Regions from separate parts of the Bradyrhizobium sp. HKCCYLS3070 genome, predicted to be linked through region 1. Evidence: riboswitches for the same ligand, from Rfam matches in the RefSeq annotation. Region 1 holds a riboswitch; each other region holds the start of a gene.
The links. A riboswitch is a leader RNA that binds a small molecule or an ion and turns the genes downstream of it on or off. The one in region 1 is predicted to bind S-adenosylmethionine.
Positions count from the first base shown of each region.

Region 2: it holds a riboswitch for S-adenosylmethionine, as region 1 does, so the genes downstream of both, metX (homoserine O-acetyltransferase MetX) here and ACQR03_RS22035 (O-succinylhomoserine sulfhydrylase) in region 1, are expected to answer to the same signal.
Region 3: it holds a riboswitch for S-adenosylmethionine, as region 1 does, so the genes downstream of both, ACQR03_RS31465 (GNAT family N-acetyltransferase) here and ACQR03_RS22035 (O-succinylhomoserine sulfhydrylase) in region 1, are expected to answer to the same signal.

Region 1 is NZ_JBNPTI010000007.1:143,192-149,704, reverse strand. It holds gene ACQR03_RS22050 (SRPBCC family protein) at 1-70, shown strand, start outside; gene ACQR03_RS22045 (MATE family efflux transporter) at 75-1,553, opposite strand; gene ACQR03_RS22040 (2'-deoxycytidine 5'-triphosphate deaminase) at 1,684-2,790, opposite strand; SAM riboswitch at 2,903-2,982, shown strand; gene ACQR03_RS22035 (O-succinylhomoserine sulfhydrylase) at 3,059-4,267, shown strand; gene ACQR03_RS22030 (GDSL-type esterase/lipase family protein) at 4,343-5,503, opposite strand; gene ACQR03_RS22025 (SGNH/GDSL hydrolase family protein) at 5,517-6,275, opposite strand; gene ACQR03_RS22020 (OpgC domain-containing protein) at 6,275-6,513, opposite strand, start outside.
Region 2 is NZ_JBNPTI010000024.1:299-6,811, forward strand. It holds gene metW (methionine biosynthesis protein MetW) at 72-737, opposite strand; gene metX (homoserine O-acetyltransferase MetX) at 741-1,955, opposite strand; SAM riboswitch at 2,047-2,126, opposite strand; gene ACQR03_RS32920 (chorismate mutase) at 2,324-3,157, shown strand; gene hisC (histidinol-phosphate transaminase) at 3,195-4,292, shown strand; gene ACQR03_RS32930 (prephenate/arogenate dehydrogenase family protein) at 4,289-5,224, shown strand; gene ACQR03_RS32935 (DUF2125 domain-containing protein) at 5,227-6,411, opposite strand; gene ACQR03_RS32940 (gamma-glutamylcyclotransferase) at 6,511-6,513, shown strand, end outside.
Region 3 is NZ_JBNPTI010000019.1:11,584-18,096, reverse strand. It holds gene ACQR03_RS31485 (TAXI family TRAP transporter solute-binding subunit) at 1-1,305, shown strand, start outside; gene arr (NAD(+)--rifampin ADP-ribosyltransferase) at 1,477-1,890, opposite strand; gene ACQR03_RS31475 (glutathione S-transferase family protein) at 2,013-2,645, opposite strand; gene ACQR03_RS31470 (hypothetical protein) at 2,918-3,280, opposite strand; gene ACQR03_RS31465 (GNAT family N-acetyltransferase) at 3,600-4,070, opposite strand; SAM-I-IV-variant riboswitch at 4,116-4,225, opposite strand; gene ACQR03_RS31460 (energy transducer TonB family protein) at 4,415-4,894, shown strand; gene hyi (hydroxypyruvate isomerase) at 5,038-5,829, opposite strand; gene gcl (glyoxylate carboligase) at 5,864-6,513, opposite strand, start outside.

The sequences.
Region 1 (6,513 bases):
CTATATCGATCAGCAGATGGAGCTCGGCGCGCGCGCGATGCAGGACACGTTGGGCAGGCTGCGCGGATAGCGGCTCAGCCGATACGCGCCGGCGGCGGCCCGCGCGAGTCAAGGCCGCATCCGGCCGTCAGCACGGCCGGGCGCAGCTCCAGCGCTGCGGCCGGCTTCGGGCCCCAGCGGGTGAGCATGACGCTGGCGAGCGTCAGCACCCCGAGCAGGACCATCGAGGACGCCGCCAGCATGAAGAAGTCGCCCTCGGTCGCGGCACGGCTCAGCAGATAGCTGCCACCCGCAGCGATGAACACCAGCCGCACCGTCTGTGCCAGCACCGGACCGAGCACCCTGGCGGCGCCCTGCGAGGAGAAATACATCGAGATCGCCAGGCCGATGAAGGCATACATCGGCGCCGCGACCTGGAGATAGTGCTGGCCCGCGCTGCGCGCGCTCTCGTCCTGGGTGAAGATGTCGACCCACAATTGCGGGACGATCGCGATCAGCGTCGACAGCGCGCCCACCGACGCGAACGACACCAGTCCCGCCGTCCAGGCGATGCGGCGGGCGCGCGCGATTCTCTCCGCACCGATCGCCATGCCGACCATCGGCACCGAGGCCATGCCGACGGAGAATGCGACCGTGGTCATCATGAACTCGAGCCGCGCGCCGATGCCGTAGCCGGCGAGCACGGCGGTGCCGAACGACGCCAGCATATGCGTGAAGATCGCGATCGACAGCACGGATTGCAGCGGCGAGAAGCAGGCGACGGCGCCGACCTTGAGAATGTCGGCGAACATCGCGCCGCTGATCTTCAGACCCCGCAGCTTCGGCCGCACGCGCGCGCGGCCGGAGAACAGGTACCAGCCCATCACCGAGATGCTGACGCAGAACGCCAGCAGCGCGCCGGCGGCGACGCCGCGCATGCCGAGCCCGAGGACCAGGCTGAGCGTGCCGCCCAACACGATCTGCAGCAGCGCCGAACTGAGGATCATGAACGACGGCAGCTTCATGTTGCCGGTGCCGCGCAGGATGCCGGCCATCGAGTTCATCAGCCAGGGCAGGATCGCGCCGCCGAAGAAGATCTGCAGATAGGCCGTGGCATGGCTCAGCACCGCGCCGCGGCCGCCGAGCACCTCCAGCAAGGCAGGGCCGAACGCCAGCATGCCGATCATGAAGGTCGCGCCGAACAATAGCGCGATCAGCAGCGCGTGCGTGGCGAGCGTCGAGGCCCGCTCGGCGTCGCCGGCGCCGAGCGCGCGCGCGATCGCCGAGGCCACGCCGCCGCCCATCGCGCCGCCGGACATCGTCATGGTCAGGATCACCAGCGGAAACACCAGCGCCATCGCCGCCAGCGCCTCGATACCGAGCCGGCCGATATAGGAGGTCTCGGCGATGACGACGCAGGTGCCGGCCGTGTTCGCGATGATGTTGGGCCAGGCCAGCGACAGCAGGGTGCGCAGGATGGGTCCGTCGACGAGCTTATTCCGGACCGGCTTCTCGGGGGGCGGCAACGCACGCCCCTCGCCGACCGGATTGTCGGCCAGGCCGATCTCGGACATCTCAGCTCCCCGCTCGGCCGCGCAGGCCGCGGCCGTGTTATCGTTCGATTGCTCTCGCTTTCCTAGCACGGCGCTGGCGCGCGCCCTGTGCGGCAGGCGCATTGGGGGTGCGCGGCAGACGCAGCCGCGCTCAGAGACGGAAATGCTTGGAGAGCTTCAGGCCCTGGGCCTGGTAGTTGGAGCCGATGCGGCTGCCATACATCGCATTCGGCCGCGCCAGCATCTTCTCGTAGACGAGACGGCCGACGATCTGGCCGTGCTCGAGGATGAACGGCACCTCGCGCGAGCGCACCTCGAGCACCGCGCGCGAGCCCTGCCCGCCGGCGCCGGCATAGCCGAAGCCGGGATCGAAGAAGCCGGCATAGTGGACGCGGAATTCGCCGACCAGCGGATCGAACGGCACCATCTCCGCGGCGTAGTCCGGCGGCACCTGCACGGCCTCCTTGGAGGCCAGGATGTAGAACTCGCCGGGATCGAGAATGAGGCTGCCGTCGGTACGTGCCTTGATCGGCTCCCAGAACTCCTCGACCGGATAGCCGGCGCGGCGGTCGACGTCGACGACGCCGGTGTGGCGCTTGGCGCGATAGCCCACATATCCGTTCGCATTGCTGCCGGACAGGTCGACGGAAAGCGCGACGCCGCCGGTGAGATCGGCATCGTCGCGATCCACCAGTCGCTCGGCCTGGTGCAGCGCGATCAGTTCGTCCTCCGACAGGACCGCGTCGCGATAGCGGAAGCGAACCTGGGACAGGCGCGAGCCCTCGCGCAGCAGGACCGGGAACGTCTTCGGGCTGATCTCGGCATAGAGCGGGCCGTGATAGCCCGCGCCGATCATGTCGAAGCGTCGCGTGCCGTCGGCGATCACGCGGGTGAACACGTCGAGCCGCCCGGTCGAGCTTTTCGGATTGGCGGCCGCGACGATGTCCTTGGGCAGCGCCAGGCTCTCCAACAGCGGCACGATGTAGACGCAGTTGGTCTCCAGCACCGCGCCGTCGGCAAGTGCGAATTCGTGCAGCTTGAGCTCGTCGATGCGCTCGGCGACCGTCGCGCCCGGCCCGGGCAGGAAGCTCGCACGCACGCGATAGGCGACGTCGCCGAGCCGCAGATCGAGGCTCGCCGGCTGGATCTGGCTCTCGACGAAATCATATTCGGGGATGATCAGGCCAGCCTCCGTCATCGCCACGATCATGCGATCGGGGAGGATGCCGTGGGCGTCGGGGCTGAGCGAAAACGGCAAGACCTGATCCTTTGCAGGCGCCGGAACGGCGGCTTATGGAGCCAATATAGGGTCTTTTGACCGGTTATCCGATGGCTGGCTTGACGGAAAGGCCGGTTGCGACTATGAGCACGACTTATCCCGTGGTGATTTGAGCCGGCCGGCTTGCAGCCACGTAAAATAAGTCGCTAAACAGGCCGGGGACGAATGTGATCCCGGCCTTGAGGTTTTGTCCCAGGCCGGTTTTTTTGTGCCCATCGCTCAAGGCGGTGGCCACGATGGAGGTCACATGTCGAAGTCCCCCGCGAAGGCGCCGGCGTCGTTCGCCCACTATCGTCCCGAAACGAGGCTGGTGCATTCCGGCACCTTGCGCTCCGAATTCGGCGAGACCGCCGAGGCGCTCTATCTCACCCAAGGGTTCGTCTACGCCACCGCCGAGGAATGCGAGGCGCGCTTCAAGGGCGAGGATCCCGGCTTCATCTATTCGCGCTTCTCCAATCCCACCACGGCGATGTTCGAGCGCCGCATGATCGAGCTCGAGGGCGCCGAGGCCTGCCGCTCGGCCGCAACCGGAATGGCCGCGGTCACCACGGCAATCCTGGCTCCCCTCCGTGCCGGCGACCACGTCGTCGCGGCCAAGGCGCTGTTCGGCTCGTGCCGCTACGTGGTCGAGGATCTCTTGCCGCGCTACGGCATCGAGTCGACCCTGGTCGATGGGCTCGACCTCGCCCAGTGGCAGAAGGCGGTCAGACCCAACACCAAATCGTTCTTCCTGGAGAGCCCGACCAATCCGACGCTCGACGTGATGGACATCCCCGCCATCGCCGAGATCGCGCACGCCCATGGCGCGCGGCTGATCGTCGACAACGTGTTCGCCACCCCGATCTGGCAGAGCCCGCTCGCGCTCGGCGCTGACGTCGTGGTGTATTCCGCGACCAAGCACATCGACGGCCAAGGCCGCTGCCTCGGCGGTGTGATCCTGTCGTCGGAGGCGTTCATCGCCGAGCACATCCACAATTTCATGCGCCAGACCGGCCCGTCGATCTCGCCGTTCAACGCCTGGGTTCTGCTCAAGGGTCTGGAGACCCTGGCGGTGCGCGTGCGCGCGCAGACCGAGACGGCGGCGAAAGTGGCTGACTTCCTCGCCGCGCATCCGAAGATCTCGCGGCTGATCTATCCGGGCCGCGCGGACCACCCGCAGGCGGCGACCGTGCGCAAGCAGATGCGCGCCGGCTCGACCTTGGTCGGCTTCGAGGTCAAGGGCGGCAAGGCGGCTGCGTTCCGTACGCTCAACGGCCTGAAGCTCGCGCGCATCTCCAACAATCTCGGCGACGCCAAGACGCTGGTCACGCACCCGGCGACGACGACGCATCAGCGGCTGACGCCGGAGGCGCGCGCCGAGCTCGGCATCAGCGAGGGCTTCATCCGCTTCTCCGCCGGACTCGAGCATGCCGACGATCTGATCGAGGATCTGGACGCCGCCCTGCGGGCGGCGTAGCGAATGGCGAATAGGGAGTAGCGAGTAGTGGATCTCTTCCCTATTCGCTACTCGCCATTCCCTACTCGCTTCTGATCACATCGGCCGATAGGTCGGCACCTCGGCCGGTGCGTTGATGCCGAGCTTGACCTGGCCGACCGAGCGGATGATGTCGTCGCCGAGCAACTGGGCGAAGCAGGCATAGCCCCAATCGCTCATGTGCAGGCCGTCCGAGATCACGAACTCGTTGATCGGGATCGCCTGGCGCTCGTGCCAGTCGCGCATCACCTCGAAGCGCGGGAAGATGCCGGCGTGATGCAGCTCGGCAATACGCCCGAGCAGCTTGTTCATGCGGCTGGCGTTCTCCGAGCGCTCGTTGACGCGCGGCGAATATTGCAGGTCGACCAGCACGACATCGGAGGCTGCCGCCTGGATCTTGGCGACGCCATCCTCGACCAGCCTGGCGGTCTCGGCCGGATCGAGATCGCGCAGCACGGCATTGGTGCCGACCTGCCAGATCACGAGATCCGGACGCCGGTCGATCACCGACGTCTCCAGTCGCTTCATCATCTCCGGCGCATCCTCGCCGCCGACGCCGGCATTGATGACGCTGATGTCGACCATGGGATATTGCCGGCGCAACTGCGCGGCGAGCCGATTCGGATAGGTGTAGTCCGGCGCGCTCGCGCCAAAGCCCTGCGTCGACGATGAGCCGAAGGCGACGATCACGACCGGCAGGCCGGAGGCGAGCTTGTTGGCGACGTGCGGCAGCGAAATGAAGTTCTTCTTGGCGACACCCTTCGGCGGCAGGCACGGCACGCGGTTGAAGATGTCGGTGGCCGATTTGGCGACCTGCTTGACCTTGTCGATCGCCCGCTCGGTGATGCTGCGCGATTGCGGCGGCGTGGCCGCGACGGCCTGCCCGGCTGCAGCCGGCGGCTGTGCATCGGTCATGGCCGGCGCGGTCGTCGCCGCGGGCGGCGAGGTCGTGGCCGCCGGGCGCACCGCGGCGATCGGCCCGCGCATCTGATCGTTCGCCTGCGCCAATGTGATGTGACCGATGCTCGGTCGCAGCTCGCTGATCAACGGAGGCTTCGGACCGGAGCTCTTCACATCGGAAAGCGCGGCGGGTGCAGCCGGCGCTGCGCTCTGCGCCCGTACCTTCTGCGGGCTCAGCGCGAGGGCGATGGCAATGACCGCAACGGCCGAAAGCTTCTCCCATGTCCCGGATACGCGGTGACACTCATTCGACGTCATGAACGACATAATCCTAGTTCTGCTGCGCCGGCCCGATATGCGCCGCGTCGATGATGAACTTCGACAGCGCCCGGCCGATGCAGTCATGAACCTGCCTGGCCAGCTCGACCCCGTGCGTCGGATTGAACAGGTCGAAATCGCCCTGCTCGTTCCACTGCCGCATGATGGCAAACCGATCGAACAGCGGGATGTCGCGCTGCTGCGCCACCACACGCATGTTGTCGACATAGGGCGGCACGGAGATCAATGTTTCCGTCCGCGGACTGTATTGCAGGTTCATCAAGACGACGTCAGCTCCCGCCTTCTGCAGCGTCGCCACACCGTCGTCGACCGCCTGCCGGAACTCATCAGGATCGATCGACCGCATGGCGTCGACCGTGCCGGTCTGCCAGATGACCAAATTAGGCCGTTTTCCTTCCACCAGTTTAACGAGATTGCCCGCGACCTCCTCGGCCGTCTTCTTGGGCTGCAGCTCGACGCTGAGATTGACGGTGACGGCCGGCAGCTTGTCCTTCAGCGCCGCCTGCAGACGGGCGGGGTAGGCATTTGCGTCGGAGGTGCTGACAATGGAGGATGAGCGGCTTCCGACGACGAGAATATCCAGCGTGCGGCCATTCTTGACGGCGTCTGCAACCTTCGGGAGCGGGCTCTCGGTTGTCAGCAGGTAGGCCGGCACCTCGCAGTTCTGCGGCGCGTCTTCCGCGCGCGCAGAGGCCGCCAGCGAAACAGCCAGCGCTGCGATACCCAACCTTAACCACGAGACGGACTTCATCAGCCCCCTCCCGCCAGATCGGCGTTGCTGCGCGCACCTTTTCGCGCGGCCCCCTTATCGGCCTCACGCTTGTACCACGAAATCAACGACGCCACCCCCCACATGATGAGGATGCCGCAAAGGCTGATCACCGCGTGCATCATGGCGCCGCCGGACACTTCGGCAAGGACGAAGTGGCCCGCAAACGCCAGAAACACGCCAAGACAGAAGATCTCGAGCGAGTGTTGCCCACAAACAA
Region 2 (6,513 bases), on a different contig from region 1:
TGTCCCGGCCATGACGTGGAGAGAGCGAGCCATCAACTTAGACCGCGCCCCGCTGCAGCAGCGAGCGCGCTCTACCGCCCCTTCTCCGCCCTGCTCAGCAGGAACACGCCCTGCTCGCCGAACATGTTCCAGAACCACCAGGGCATCGCGACGCGCAAGGGACGGCCGTAACTATCAAGCGCGACGGCGCGCTCCATCTTGACGCCGATCTCATCGCAGAGCTGCACGAAGTCCTTGATGGTGCAGAAATGGATGTTCGGCGTGTCGTACCAGGTGAAGGGCAGATTGTCGGTTCGCGGCATGTGGCCGCCGACGAGCAGTTGCAGGCGCAGCCGCCAGAAGCCGAAATTCGGAAAGGTGACGATGGCGCGACGGCCGATGCGCAGCAGATTCTCCAGCACGACCTTGGGCTGCCGCGTCGCCTGCAAGGTCTGCGACAGGATCACATAGTCGAACGCATCGTCGGGATAGTCGACGAGATCGGTGTCGGCGTCGCCCTGCACCACCGCGAGCCCCTTGGCGACGCAATGATTGACGCCCTCGCGCGACAGCTCGATGCCGCGGCCGTCGATGCCGCGGCTCTCCAGCAGCTGCAAGAGATCGCCGTCGCCGCAGCCGATGTCGAGCACCTTGGAGTCGCGCTCGACCATGCCGGCGACCAGCAGATGATCCGGCCGATAGGCCAGCACCTCGCCGCCGGAAAAGCCGTTCAGCGGCAACACGCCCTGCATGCTCATGGCTCAGCCTCCGTTCGCGGCGTTGAGGCCGCGCGCCTTGCCGGCGGAATCGAGAAAGGCGCTGGCGATCTCGAAGAACTCGGGGACGTCGAGCAGGAACGCGTCGTGCCCCTTGTCGGTCTCGATCTCCGCGAACGACACCCGCGCGCTGGAGGCATTGAGCGCATGCACCAGCGCCCGCGATTCCGCGGTCGGAAACAGCCAGTCGCTGGTGAAGGACACCACGCAGAAGCGGGTCTTGATGCCGCGGAACGCCGCCGCCAGCACGCCGTCATGATCGACGGCGATGTCGAAATAGTCCATCGCCCGCGTCAGATAGAGATAGGAGTTGGCGTCGAAGCGCTCGACGAAGGACGAGCCCTGATAGCGCAGATAGCTCTCGACCTGGAAATCGGCGTCGAACGAGAACGTCGGCAGTTCGCGGTCCTGCATGCGGCGGCCGAACTTGCGATGCAGGGCGGCATCCGACAGATAAGTGATATGCGCGGCCATCCGTGCCACCGCGAGGCCGCGATGCGGATGAGTGCCCTTGTCGCCGTAGCGGCCGTGGTCCCAGTCGGGATCGGCCATCACGGCCTGGCGGCCGAGCTCGTGGAAGGCGATGTTCTGCGCCGAGTGCCGGGTGGCGCAGGCGATCGCGAGATTGGCGAACACGCGGGTGGGATAGGCCACTGTCCATTGCAGCGCCTGCATGCCGCCCATCGAGCCGCCAACCACGGCGAACAACGTGTCGATGCCGAGATGATCGATCAGCATCGCCTGCGCGCGCACCATGTCGGGGATGGTGATGATCGGGAAATCGAGCCCCCACACCTTGCCGGTGGCGGGATTCAGCGAGGCCGGGCCGGTCGAGCCCATGCAGCCGCCGATCACGTTCGAGCAGATGATGAAATAACGGCTCGGGTCGAGCGGGCGGCCAGGGCCGACCAGCGTCTCCCACCAGCCGGGCTTGCCGGTGACGGGATGGCGGTTGGCGACGTGCTGGTCGCCGGTCAGGGCGTGGCAGACCAGGACCGCGTTGGACCTGTCGGCGTTGAGTTCGCCATAGGTCTGGTAGGCGATCTGGAACGGCGACAGGTCGACGCCGCAATCGAGCCTGAGCGGCTTGTCAGCGCCGAACTGCGCGACCAGCGAGCTCGGATGATCGACCTCGTGCGAGCGCTCTTCGGGCGCAATCGTGCGCAGCGCGGAGGTGGGTTTCGGCGTCAGGCCTGTCATGTCTCTCACCCCGGCCATCCGGCAAGGGCTCCCGAACCACGTGACATATCAGGCCATGAAAAACCCGGCCTGAACTGGGGTTCGGCCGGGATCGATAACGTCCCCGGCCTGTTTAGCGAGTTTTTTAACGTGGCTGCAAGCCGGCCGGCTCAAATGACCACGGAACAGGCAGAAACTAGTCCCGCGGGCGCTCCGCGTCAAGGCAAGCTGGGGTTGACCGCCGATCGGGCGCCCCACGGCTGCAAACCAGCCAAGCCTAGGCGGCACAAGGTAAACTTGCTGTTGCGCGCGTCTCCCGCATCGGAGAGAACGACATCCGTTCCAGTCGGCCGCACGTTAACCGGTGGCCTGCGAAGAGTGACCAGCCCATGTCCAACCCACCGCCTGCCCCGCCTTCGCTTGCCGATTTGCGCAAGGAGATCGACGCGATCGACGAGCAGGTCCATCAGCTCCTGATGAACAGGGCCGACATCATCGACCGGCTGATCAAGGTCAAGAAGACCCAGGAGGTCGGCTCGGCATTCCGGCCGGCGCGAGAGGCCGACATGATGCGGCGCCTGGTGCAGCGCCATCGCGGCATCCTGCCGCTCGACACCGTCGAGGGCATCTGGCGCGTGATCGTCTCGACGTTCACTTACGTGCAGGCGCCGTTCTCGGTTCACGCCGACGTGTCGGTCGGCGAATCCGCGATGCGCGATTCCGCCAGGTTCCATTTCGGCTTCGTGGTGCCTTATGTCGCCCATTTCAGCGCCCAGGCCGCCGTCGAAGCCGTGGCGCGCTCGAAGGGCGATCTTGCGCTGGTGTCGACGACATCGGGGCATACGCCGTGGTGGATCACGCTCGAGCCCGTGGGCGCGCCGAAGATCATCGCCCGGATGCCGTTCATCGAGCGTGCCGACCATCCGGCGGCGCTGCCGGTGTTCGCGGTGTCGCGGGTCGCCGACGACGCGCTCGTGCTGGAGGTCGAGACCTGGAGCATCCGCGTCTCCGGCTGGAATGCGCAGGTGTCGCGCGCGCTGTCGCCGCTGGCCGACGTGGTCGCAGTGCCCGATACCGCCTTCGACGGCGCCGCGCTGCTGGTGTCGATCGAGGCGCCGTCGAACCTCGACAAGATCAAGGCTGCCCTGATCGCGGCGGGCGCCTCGGTCCGCTCGACGGCCCTCGTCGGCGGCCATGCGAAACGCTATACGGTTCCGAGCTGAGACGCCTCGCGCCAGTGATGATTTTCCGGAGTTGATGATGAACCGCCCCGTGCCGAACCCCGGCATCCTCGACATCGCGCCCTACACGCCGGGCAAGAGTCCCAAGCCGGAGCCTGGCCGCAAGGTTTTCAAGCTGTCGGCTAATGAGACCCCGTTTGGTCCCTCGCCGAGGGCGATCGAGGCGTTCAAGAGCGCGGCCACGCATCTGGAAGATTATCCGGAAGGGACTTCCCGGGTGCTGCGCGAGGCGATCGGCCGCACCTACGGCCTCGATCCCGACCGCATCGTCTGCGGCGCCGGCTCCGACGAGATCCTCAATCTGCTGGCACACACCTTTCTCGGCCAAGGCGACGAGGCGATCTCCACCGCGCACGGCTTCCTGGTCTATCCGATCGCGACCATGGCCTGCGGCGCCAGGAACGTGGTTGCCGCGGAGACGGAGTATCGCACCGATGTCGACGCCATCCTTGCCGCGGTGACGCCGCGCACCAAGCTGGTCTGGCTCGCCAACCCGAACAACCCGACCGGCACCTACATCCCGTTCGACGAGGTCAAGCGGCTGCGTGCCGGCCTGCCGTCGCATGTCCTGCTGGTGCTCGACGCCGCCTATGCCGACTACGTTTCGCGCAATGACTACGAGTTCGGGCTCGAGCTGGTGGCGACGACCGAGAACACGGTCGTCACTCATACCTTTTCCAAGATCCACGGCCTCGCGGCGCTCCGTGTCGGCTGGATGTTCGGCCCGGCGCACATCGTCGATGCGATCAACCGAATCCGTGGGCCGTTCAACGTCTCCTCGCCGGCGATGCTCGCCGCGGTCGCCGCGATCGAGGACACCGCGCATCAGCAGATGTCGAAGACGCACACGGAAACGTGGCGCAACTGGCTGACCGAGGAGATCGGCAAGCTCGGGCTGAAGGTGACGCCGAGCGTCACCAATTTCATCCTGATCCACTTCCCGACCGACAAGGGCAAGACCGCGGTCGAGGCCGACGCATTCCTGACCCGGCGCGGCCTCGTGCTGCGCGCGCTCGCCAACTACAAGCTGCCGAACGCGCTGCGCATGACGATCGGCACCGAGGAAGCCAATCGTCTGTTCGTGGAGGCTCTCAGCGAATTCATGAGGGCGAAATGAGCGTCGCGGGGCGGTTCGAACGCATCGCGCTGATCGGCTTCGGCCTGATCGGCGGCTCGATCGCGCGGGCGGCGCGGCTGCAGGGCGTGGCCGGCGAGATCGTCACCACCGCGCGCTCGGAAAAGACGCGCGCGCGCGTCGCCGAACTCGGCCTCGTCGACCGCGTCGTGGCGAGTAATGCGGAGGCGGTCAAGGATGCCGACCTCGTCATCCTCTGCATTCCCGTCGGCGCGTGCGGTCCGGTCGCGGCCGAGATCGCGCCGCACCTGAAGCCCGGAGCCATCGTCTCCGACGTCGGCTCCGTGAAGGGCGCCATCGTTCGCGACATGGCGCCGCATCTGCCAGCGCATGTTCATTTCGTGCCGGCGCATCCGGTCGCCGGCACCGAGAATTCGGGACCGGATTCTGGTTTCGCCGAGCTGTTCATCAACCGCTGGTGCATCCTGACGCCACCCGACGGTGTGGATGCCGACGCGATCGATCGTCTCCGCGCGTTCTGGGCGGCGCTCGGCGCCAAGGTCGAGATCATGACGCCGGATCACCACGACCGCGTGCTCGCGATCACCAGCCATCTGCCGCATCTGATCGCCTACACCATCGTCGGCACCGCCGACGAGCTGGCGCAGGTCACGGAGTCCGAGGTGATCAAGTTCTCGGCCGGCGGCTTTCGCGATTTCACCCGCATCGCCGCCTCCGACCCGACGATGTGGCGCGACATCTTCCTGAGCAACAAGGATGCGGTGCTCGACATGCTCGGCACCTTCACCGAGGACCTCTCCAAGCTGACGCGGGCGATCCGCCGCGGCGACGGCGATGCGCTGTTCGATCACTTCACCCGCACCCGTGCGATCCGCCGCGGCATCGTCGATATCGGCCAGGATTCGGCGGCGCCGGACTTCGGCCGGCCGCTGCCGCAGTTGAAGAAGAGCTGAGGTCAGAACAGCGGCGGGACGCGGGCGACCTTGAACGGACCGAGCACGACGACGCCATCGGAGAAGCGCAACGGGAAGGTCCGCGCCTTGCGCCCTTCGAGGGTGGCCTCCTTGCCGAGCGCATTGATACCGAGCGCGACGCCGACATTGGCGTTCTGCTTGACGACCTTGCCGAGGCCGGGAATGGCGCGGTCGAGCGCACCGAGCAGGTTGTTGACGTCCTGCGACTTCACACCCGGCGCTACGCGATCGAGCGTCCCCTGCGGCACGCCGTTTTCGAGCATCTTGTCGAGACCGAGCGCCGGAATGACCTTTTCGATCCCGGCCACCGTCATTTGCACTTCGCCATCAATGCCGCCATTGGCGGTCAGGCTGAGCGTGCCCGACGCAACGGCCAGCAGCTCGCCCTGCTGGATGCGCGACTGGACGATCTCGACATGACCGCCCGCCGCCTGGATCTCGCGAAACCGCTCCGGCCAGGGTTTGGGCCGGAAGTCCTTGAGACCCGTGACGCGGGCCTGGATGTCGGTATTGAACGGTTCGGCAAGCAGAGGATGGCTGCCTTGGATGCTGCCGCTTTCGATCTGCAGCGCAGTCTCCAGCACCGGATGGTCGGACGGCGTGCCGTCGGCGAAGCGGCCGTGCAACTCGACGTGATCGGCGCGCGCGGCGGGCACGGCTGTCCCGCCCTCGATGCGGTCGATGGTCGGTTGTTCGAACACGAGGTCGGCGCGCTGCGGCAACCCCGGCAGACCGCGGACGCTGGCCTCACCGACGCGCCAGTTCACGGAGAACGAGGCGGGTCCGCGACCGTCGGCGATCATAGCGGGTCCCTTGAACTCCGCGATGAGCCGCTTCGGGTCCCACACCTGGGCGACGACGAGGATCTCGTCGAGCCTGGCATTCATCAAAGGCGTGCCCGCGGCCTGCGAGAACAGGGCCACGCTCGGATCCGTGCAGCGAACCTCGAGCCGGAACGGGAAGCCGGCGACCGAGCGCTTCGCGCAGTCATAGACGCGTCCCGATTTTGCTTCGCGCGCACGCCAAGCGTCGGCCTGGACATCCACTTGCGAAGCGGCGAAGAACCAGAATGCGCTCCACGCAACAGCGGCGATCAGGAGCAGAACGGGAGCTATGAAGAGCCCCCAACGAGAGCGCCTGCGGCGCGCTTGCGGCAAACGAGACATGCAGGACACCCTTTGGGCAGCAATTTTGGCAATTCGGCGATCACGGATTGTGTATCTAAATTAACAATTCGCGAGCATCACACTTAGGCTTCCGCATTGATG
Region 3 (6,513 bases), on a different contig from region 1:
GCCGGCCTGTTCTACGTCTTGCAACCCGAGACTCTCCGGATCGCCGTCGGACCGGCGGCGAGCGACGACCACAAGGTGGTCCAGGCGATGGCCGACGCCTTCGGTGAGGAAAGCAGGACCGTCCGGCTCTCCCCGATCACGACCGGCGGAGCGGCTGAATCCCTGGCCCTGCTGGCCGCCGACAGAACCGATCTGGCGGTCGGCCGCGGTGACCTCGGCATGCCGCCCGACGCGCAAACGCTGGCGGTCCTGCGCAAGAACTATGTCGTGCTGTGGTCGCCCTCCGGGCGACGCGGCAGCGAGCCCAAGCAGAAGGCCGGCGGCAAGATCGGAGATATCGCCCATCTGGCAGGTCACAAGGTCGGCATCATCGGGAGGACCGGAGCAAACGTCGCTGTGCTCCAGACCATTCTGGAGGGGTCCGGCGTGCAACCCGATAAGGTTGCCACGGCTCAATTCGGGACAGACGAGATCGAGAAGCTTGCGCAAGACCCCACCCTCGATGCGTATCTCGCCGTCGGTCCGCTCGACAGCAAGATCACGGTGGACGCCATCACCGCGACCTCCCGAGTACGCGGAGCTCCGACGTTTCTACCGATCGAAGCATCGGAGGCCATTGCCCTGAAGCATCCGCGCTACGAGGCCGAGGAAATTCCAGCCAGCGTCTTCAACGCGAAACCGGCCTGGCCGGAGGACAAGGTCGACACGATCAGCGTCAATCACCTGATCCTGGCCAAGAAGGAGCTTTCCGAAGCCAAGGCGGCGGCCTTCTACCGGCAGCTTTTCGCGGTCCGCGACACGATCACGCAAGGCCTCGCCGGCGCTTCGCACATCACGAAGCCCGATACCGAGAAGGAGACCGAGCCTTCCGTACATCGAGGCGCCGCGGCGGTGATCAACGGCACGGAGCGAACCTTTCTGGACAAGTACAGCGACTATTTCTGGTTCGCCTTGCTCGTACTTTCCGGCATCGGTTCGGCCGCCGAATGGCTGCGCCGCTATCTGAACCGGGATGAACTGGAGGACGACACCAGCGGCCGCAACCGCATTCTTGCGGTGGTTTCGGAGGTGCGCAATGCCGGCTCAGAACACGATCTGCTGACCTGGCAACGGGAGGTCGACGGGATCATCGTCGAGACACTCAAGGGCTATGACGATGGAGCCATCGAACCAGAGGACTTGGCGGCATTCGGCTTGGTCCTCGAACTCTTCAACCATGCCGTCGCCGAAAGGCGAGCGACGCTGCCGAGCGGCGCCCCCGATCAATCATGGACGCCAAGTCCAACCCTCGCCTCTCGGCGATAGGCTCGGCTCATGAGGAGGAGATTTCGTGCGTCGACACCAGTTCGAACGCACCTTGCCACCGGACTTTTTCGATGTTCTGGACGGAGGGCGCCGCGTGGCGAGCGCGTCGCAGCATCCGCAAACAGCCATCGGGCGCGACGGATCGACGGCAGTGCGATGCCGCCGCGCCGTTCAGTCGATGATGCCCGGCCCTTCGGTCATTGCGCGCGCAACGCCCTCCTTCATCTGCCTCACCACATCCGGCGCGTGCCCCTGCCAATGAACGACCTCGGCAATGACGCGCAGCGGCGCGCGGGATCGATGAGACCGCGTCGGATTTCCCGGGAACTTCTTGTCCGTCAGGTTCGGGTCGTCAACGAACGGACCTGTGGGCTCGACGACGTAGATCCGTCCCCGTCCGTCACCGGCAGCCAACTCGGCGCCCCAGATCGCCGCATCCAGCGTCGCCGTGAAGTAGACCCAGGACATCGGCTCCGCCTCGGTGAAGTTGGACGGATACCCGACAGCAATCAGGTCGCCCGGCCGCAGATCGGCGCGCGTGCCGTGGAAGAAGGATTGCGCAAACACGGTCGCAACAGATGACATCGGTGACCTCGGATGGGTTTCCAGCACTCGTCATCTGCCGCGGAGCGACGGTCGAATGCAAATGATCGTTTCGTCTGTTGAAGACATTGTCGGCGACCTACTCGCCTCTCTCGTTCCGCAACCTAGCTGGTCCACCAGCGCCGCGTGGCCTGGCACATTTCCAGCGCCCGCTGGTAGCCGGCGCGGACTCGCAGCCGGGTCATGTATGCTTGCTCCGCATCACCGAACACCACACCGACGTTCTTCCGCGCCATCTCGAGCGCGTAGCCCACCGAAATGTCCGCCGCGGTGAACGCATCGCCGGCCATGTAGGGCCCGCGCTCCAGCCGTCGCGTCACCAGGCTCAATCGGGTCGTGAACACGTCCATCGCCTGCCGCGCGCTCCAGTTGTTGCGCTCGCTTTCAGGCGCAAGGTGCCGGGCTCCCGAAACGAAATAAAGCGAGGCTGCGAGGCCCGCCTCACCGAGGTGGAGAAACTGCTGATAGGCAGGAAAAGCAACATCATGTGCCGCGGGCGCCAGCGCTGTCGGCCCATAGCGTCCCAAGATGTACTCCATGATCGCAACGGACTCGACCATCGTGACGTCGCCATCGCGGATCGCCGGAATGAATCCGGCGGGATTGATCGTCAGGAACTCGGCGTCGTTCTCGACCCCGGCCAGGAGATCCACGTCCCGAAGCCGGTACGGCAGCCCCATCTCTTCGAGCAACCAGACGACACGGAAGCCTCTGCCCTCTCCGTACACAGTGATCATCGCTCGCAATGCCCTCGGTTGTCCGTTCCGAGGACGATTCTCCGTTGGCCAGGCCGACAAGCAACCGGAGATTTTTTTCCGCGGCTCCTCGGGCGCCGGCCTAGCGCAGCACATGGTGGTCAAAATCGAAGATGAAAAGACGCATTAAAGATGTCGGCTGTTCGTCCCGAACCGTCCAAACAGATGAAAGCTCGGCTCGCTTTCAGGTCTCGACCGGAGGCAGGCGACCAAGGTCCTCAATGGTTGCATTTGACCCGTACCGGAACTTACGCCTAGGTGCGCGGCGACACGAGCCAGTCACGCCAAAACTGCTCTTGTGCGGCAACTGAAGCAGGTACTACATCGGGACCTTCGGAAAATATATCGACGAGGTCTTCCCTTCGCGCGTGCCGCCCCATCGTCATCTTGTAGGCCTTGAGGCCCTGCCCCATATCCCTCGCCATTCCTGAAGGATATACGTTCAGGCTTGCTCCGTAGCAAAGTGGGATGAGACCATCTTGAGCTAATAGATTGCGAACATCGCAGAGAGCTTGGAAGAAGTCGGTTGCAGTGCTTTCAATGGTCTTATCTCGATATTCGCACCGAAGGCGACAATGCGCGCGCGCATGATCGCTTTCGTCAAACAGCATGAACATGGCCGTCTCGCCCTTGGTGCCGCCGAACAAGAGTATTCTGTTCCGTTCTTCCAAACCACACCCCCATTTCCGCAGGCACCGCTTCGAAAACTTCAATCAGCATACCAAGCCAGCGCAGCAATGTCGCCTGTTGTGAAGGGTTTCGGATGCCGGCCGCATAATTGGCGGCGCGGCATATTCGGGCGGCCGGCGTCCGAAAGCCTCCAAGGGAGGAAACCGCGCATGTTGAGCGGGCTGGCGCGGCAAGCGCTATGGGAATTTGAGCAATCTAAAAGCAGACTTGATCATCTATTCCTTGTCGGCACATCGCCCTCGACGATCATTTCGTCAGCCATCTCTCGAAGTACAAATTGATCGGGTTGGAAACGTAAGGGCCATACGCTGGGCAAGGAACGAACCCCTTCGCCCGATAGAGCCTCTGGGCATCGGGAAGAAATTCCGTGGTTTCCAACCGCAGAACCGGCAGCTTGGCGGTCAGTGCCGCTTCCACGACGCGCGTCAAGAGCCTGCTGCCTATTCCAGTTGTCCGAACCTCGGTGACGACATACATGCGCTTCACCTCTCCGGTACCATCCGCGAACACCTGCAGCCCCGCACAGCCAACGGCTTGTCCGGCAATCCGCGCGATAAACATTTGCGTGTCGTCGTGCGCTAGCCGATCAATTGGAGAGCCGTGATTCCTTTCCACCCCGCAGACCTTGTTTAAGAAATCGTCCAGCGCGGTTACGAGGTCAATCAGGTCCTGGGACCTTGCATCGGCCGGCTCAATTTCGATTCTATCGACAGTCATTCTCGTCCCCTTCTTCGAAGAGAGGAGCGCATGACGCCGTGGTGGCTTGTCCCGTTTAGTTGCCGGACCGGCCACATCTTCTTCCGAAGGAAGAAAGCCACCTTGCTCGGGGAGCAGGTTGGCGCTGGGCGTCGGCCCAACTCTTGATGTTGGAGTTGACGATAGCGGGCACTATCGAGCTTGGCAAGCACGCCCCAGTTTGAGGAACAACGCGCGGCCGCTCCTGGCCCAACGCGGACCTTTTCAGCCGACGCTGGCGACGTACGAGACGGGCACTTCGCGCAACTGCGCCATACCGGCAATTTTTGGTTGTGAATTATCTTCGCGTGTGATGAAATTTCCCTATGAACGCTAGAAGTCCTTCGCTGGCCGGTCTGTTCGTACTGCTACTGGCTTCGGCGTCTTTCTCATATGCGCAAACAGAAAGTGTCGGCGCTCAGGCAAGCGCTCGCGAAGCGTGGAAAAAGAAGATTGTAATACTGCTAGTGAGCAAGAGAACGTTTCCGCCAGGGGCGGCCGGTCAAAGTGGCACGGCCAAGGTCAAGTTTGTCATTGATCGGCAGGGGAAACTGATTTCCAGAGAACTGGTGGAAAGCGCCGGCTCCGAACTACTCGATACGGCGGCCCTAAGTATGATTGAGCGAGCGGAACCATTTCCGGAGCCGCCCGCAGAGATGAGCGACGATAGCTTCACCTTTACGGTCCCCATCAACTTTGCCAACAGGAAGCAGTTGCCTTGGGCAGGCGGACAATGGCCTGCCGAGTGGGTCGACGAGCAGAAGAAGATTGACACAAAAATTCACGGCATCTGTCGTGGCTGCTAAGGCATGAGTGAAACTCACGCGCTACAACACTGAAGCTGCGCCATCCTGTAGCGCTCGATGCAATCCATAAGCCTCGCGTGAAGGGACCGGAGCGGCGGCATCTTCCTCGGCGGCCAACCCGGGCTGAATGGCACGTAGTAAACTCAGTTCGCGGGAACGATCGCCCGGTCCGTCAGCCAGCCAAGTCCCTCCGCGGTCGTCGTCTGCGGCTTGTACTCGCAGCCGATCCAGCCGGGATAGCCGATCGCATCGAGGTGGCGGAACAGGAAGGCGTAGTTGATCTCGCCGGTGCCGGGCTCGTGGCGGCCCGGATTGTCGGCGAGCTGGATGTGGGCGATGCGGGCGAGATGCTTCTGCATCGTGCGGGCGAGATCGCCCTCCATGATCTGCATGTGGTAGATGTCGTACTGGACGAACAGATTATCGGACTCGACCTCCGAGATCAGCTGAAGCGCTTGTGCCGTGCGGTTGAGGACAAAGCCGGGAATGTCGAGCGTGTTGATCGGCTCGATCAGCAGCTTGATCCCCTGCGCTTTCAGTGCGGTCGCGGCGAAGCGCAGGTTGCGGACCAGCACCTGGTTGAGCTCGCGCGGATCGGCATCGTCGGGCGCAATGCCGACGAGGCAGTTGAGCTGGCGGCAATCCAGCGCCTTCGCATACTCGATGGCGCGGCGAACGCCGTCGCGGAATTCATCGACACGATCCGGCAGGATCGCGATGCCGCGCTCGCCCGCGGCCCAATTGCCGGCGGGCAGATTGTGCAGCACCTGCGTCAGCCCGTGACGCGCGAGCTGCTCGCGCAGCTCGGCCTTGTCGAAATCATACGGGAACAGGTATTCGACGCCGCCGAAGCCGGCCGCCTTGGCGGCGGCGAAGCGGTCGAGGAACGGCAGCTCGTTGAACAGCATCGTGAGGTTGGCGGCAAAGCGCGGCATGTCATGGGTCCTCGACTGAGTGCGATGGCTGCGGTCAGGCCGGCTGCAAGGTGCGCGCCGGCTCGGCCGGCGTCTCGTCGACCGGCAGATCGAGCACCTCTTCGAACTCCACGACGTTGTCGATCTCGGTACCCATCGCGATGTTGGTGACGCGTTCGAGCACGAACTCGACCACGACAGGCACCTGGTATTCCGCCATCCATTCGCGCGCGGTCGCGAACGCAGCCTGCGCCTGGCGCGGGTCGGTGACGCGGATCGCCTTGCAGCCGAGGCCCTGCGCGACCGCGACGTGGTCGACGCCATAGCCGCCGACCTCCGGCGCGTTGATGTTCTCGAACGAGAGCTGCACCTGATAGTCCATCGAGAAGCCGCGTTGCGCCTGACGTATGAGGCCGAGATAGGCATTGTTCACGACGACGTGGATGTAAGGCAGGTTGAACTGCGCGCCGACCGCGAGCTCCTCGATCAGGAACTGGAAGTCGTAGTCGCCGGAGAGCGCGACGATCTCGCGCCTGGGATCGGCGGCGCGGACGCCGAGCGCGGCCGGCAGGGTCCAGCCGAGCGGCCCCGCCTGCCCCGCATTGATCCAGTGGCGCGGATGGTTGACGCTGAGGAACTGCGCGCCGCCGATCTGCGACAGGCCGATGACGCTGACATAGCAGGTGTCGCGGCCGAACGCCTTGT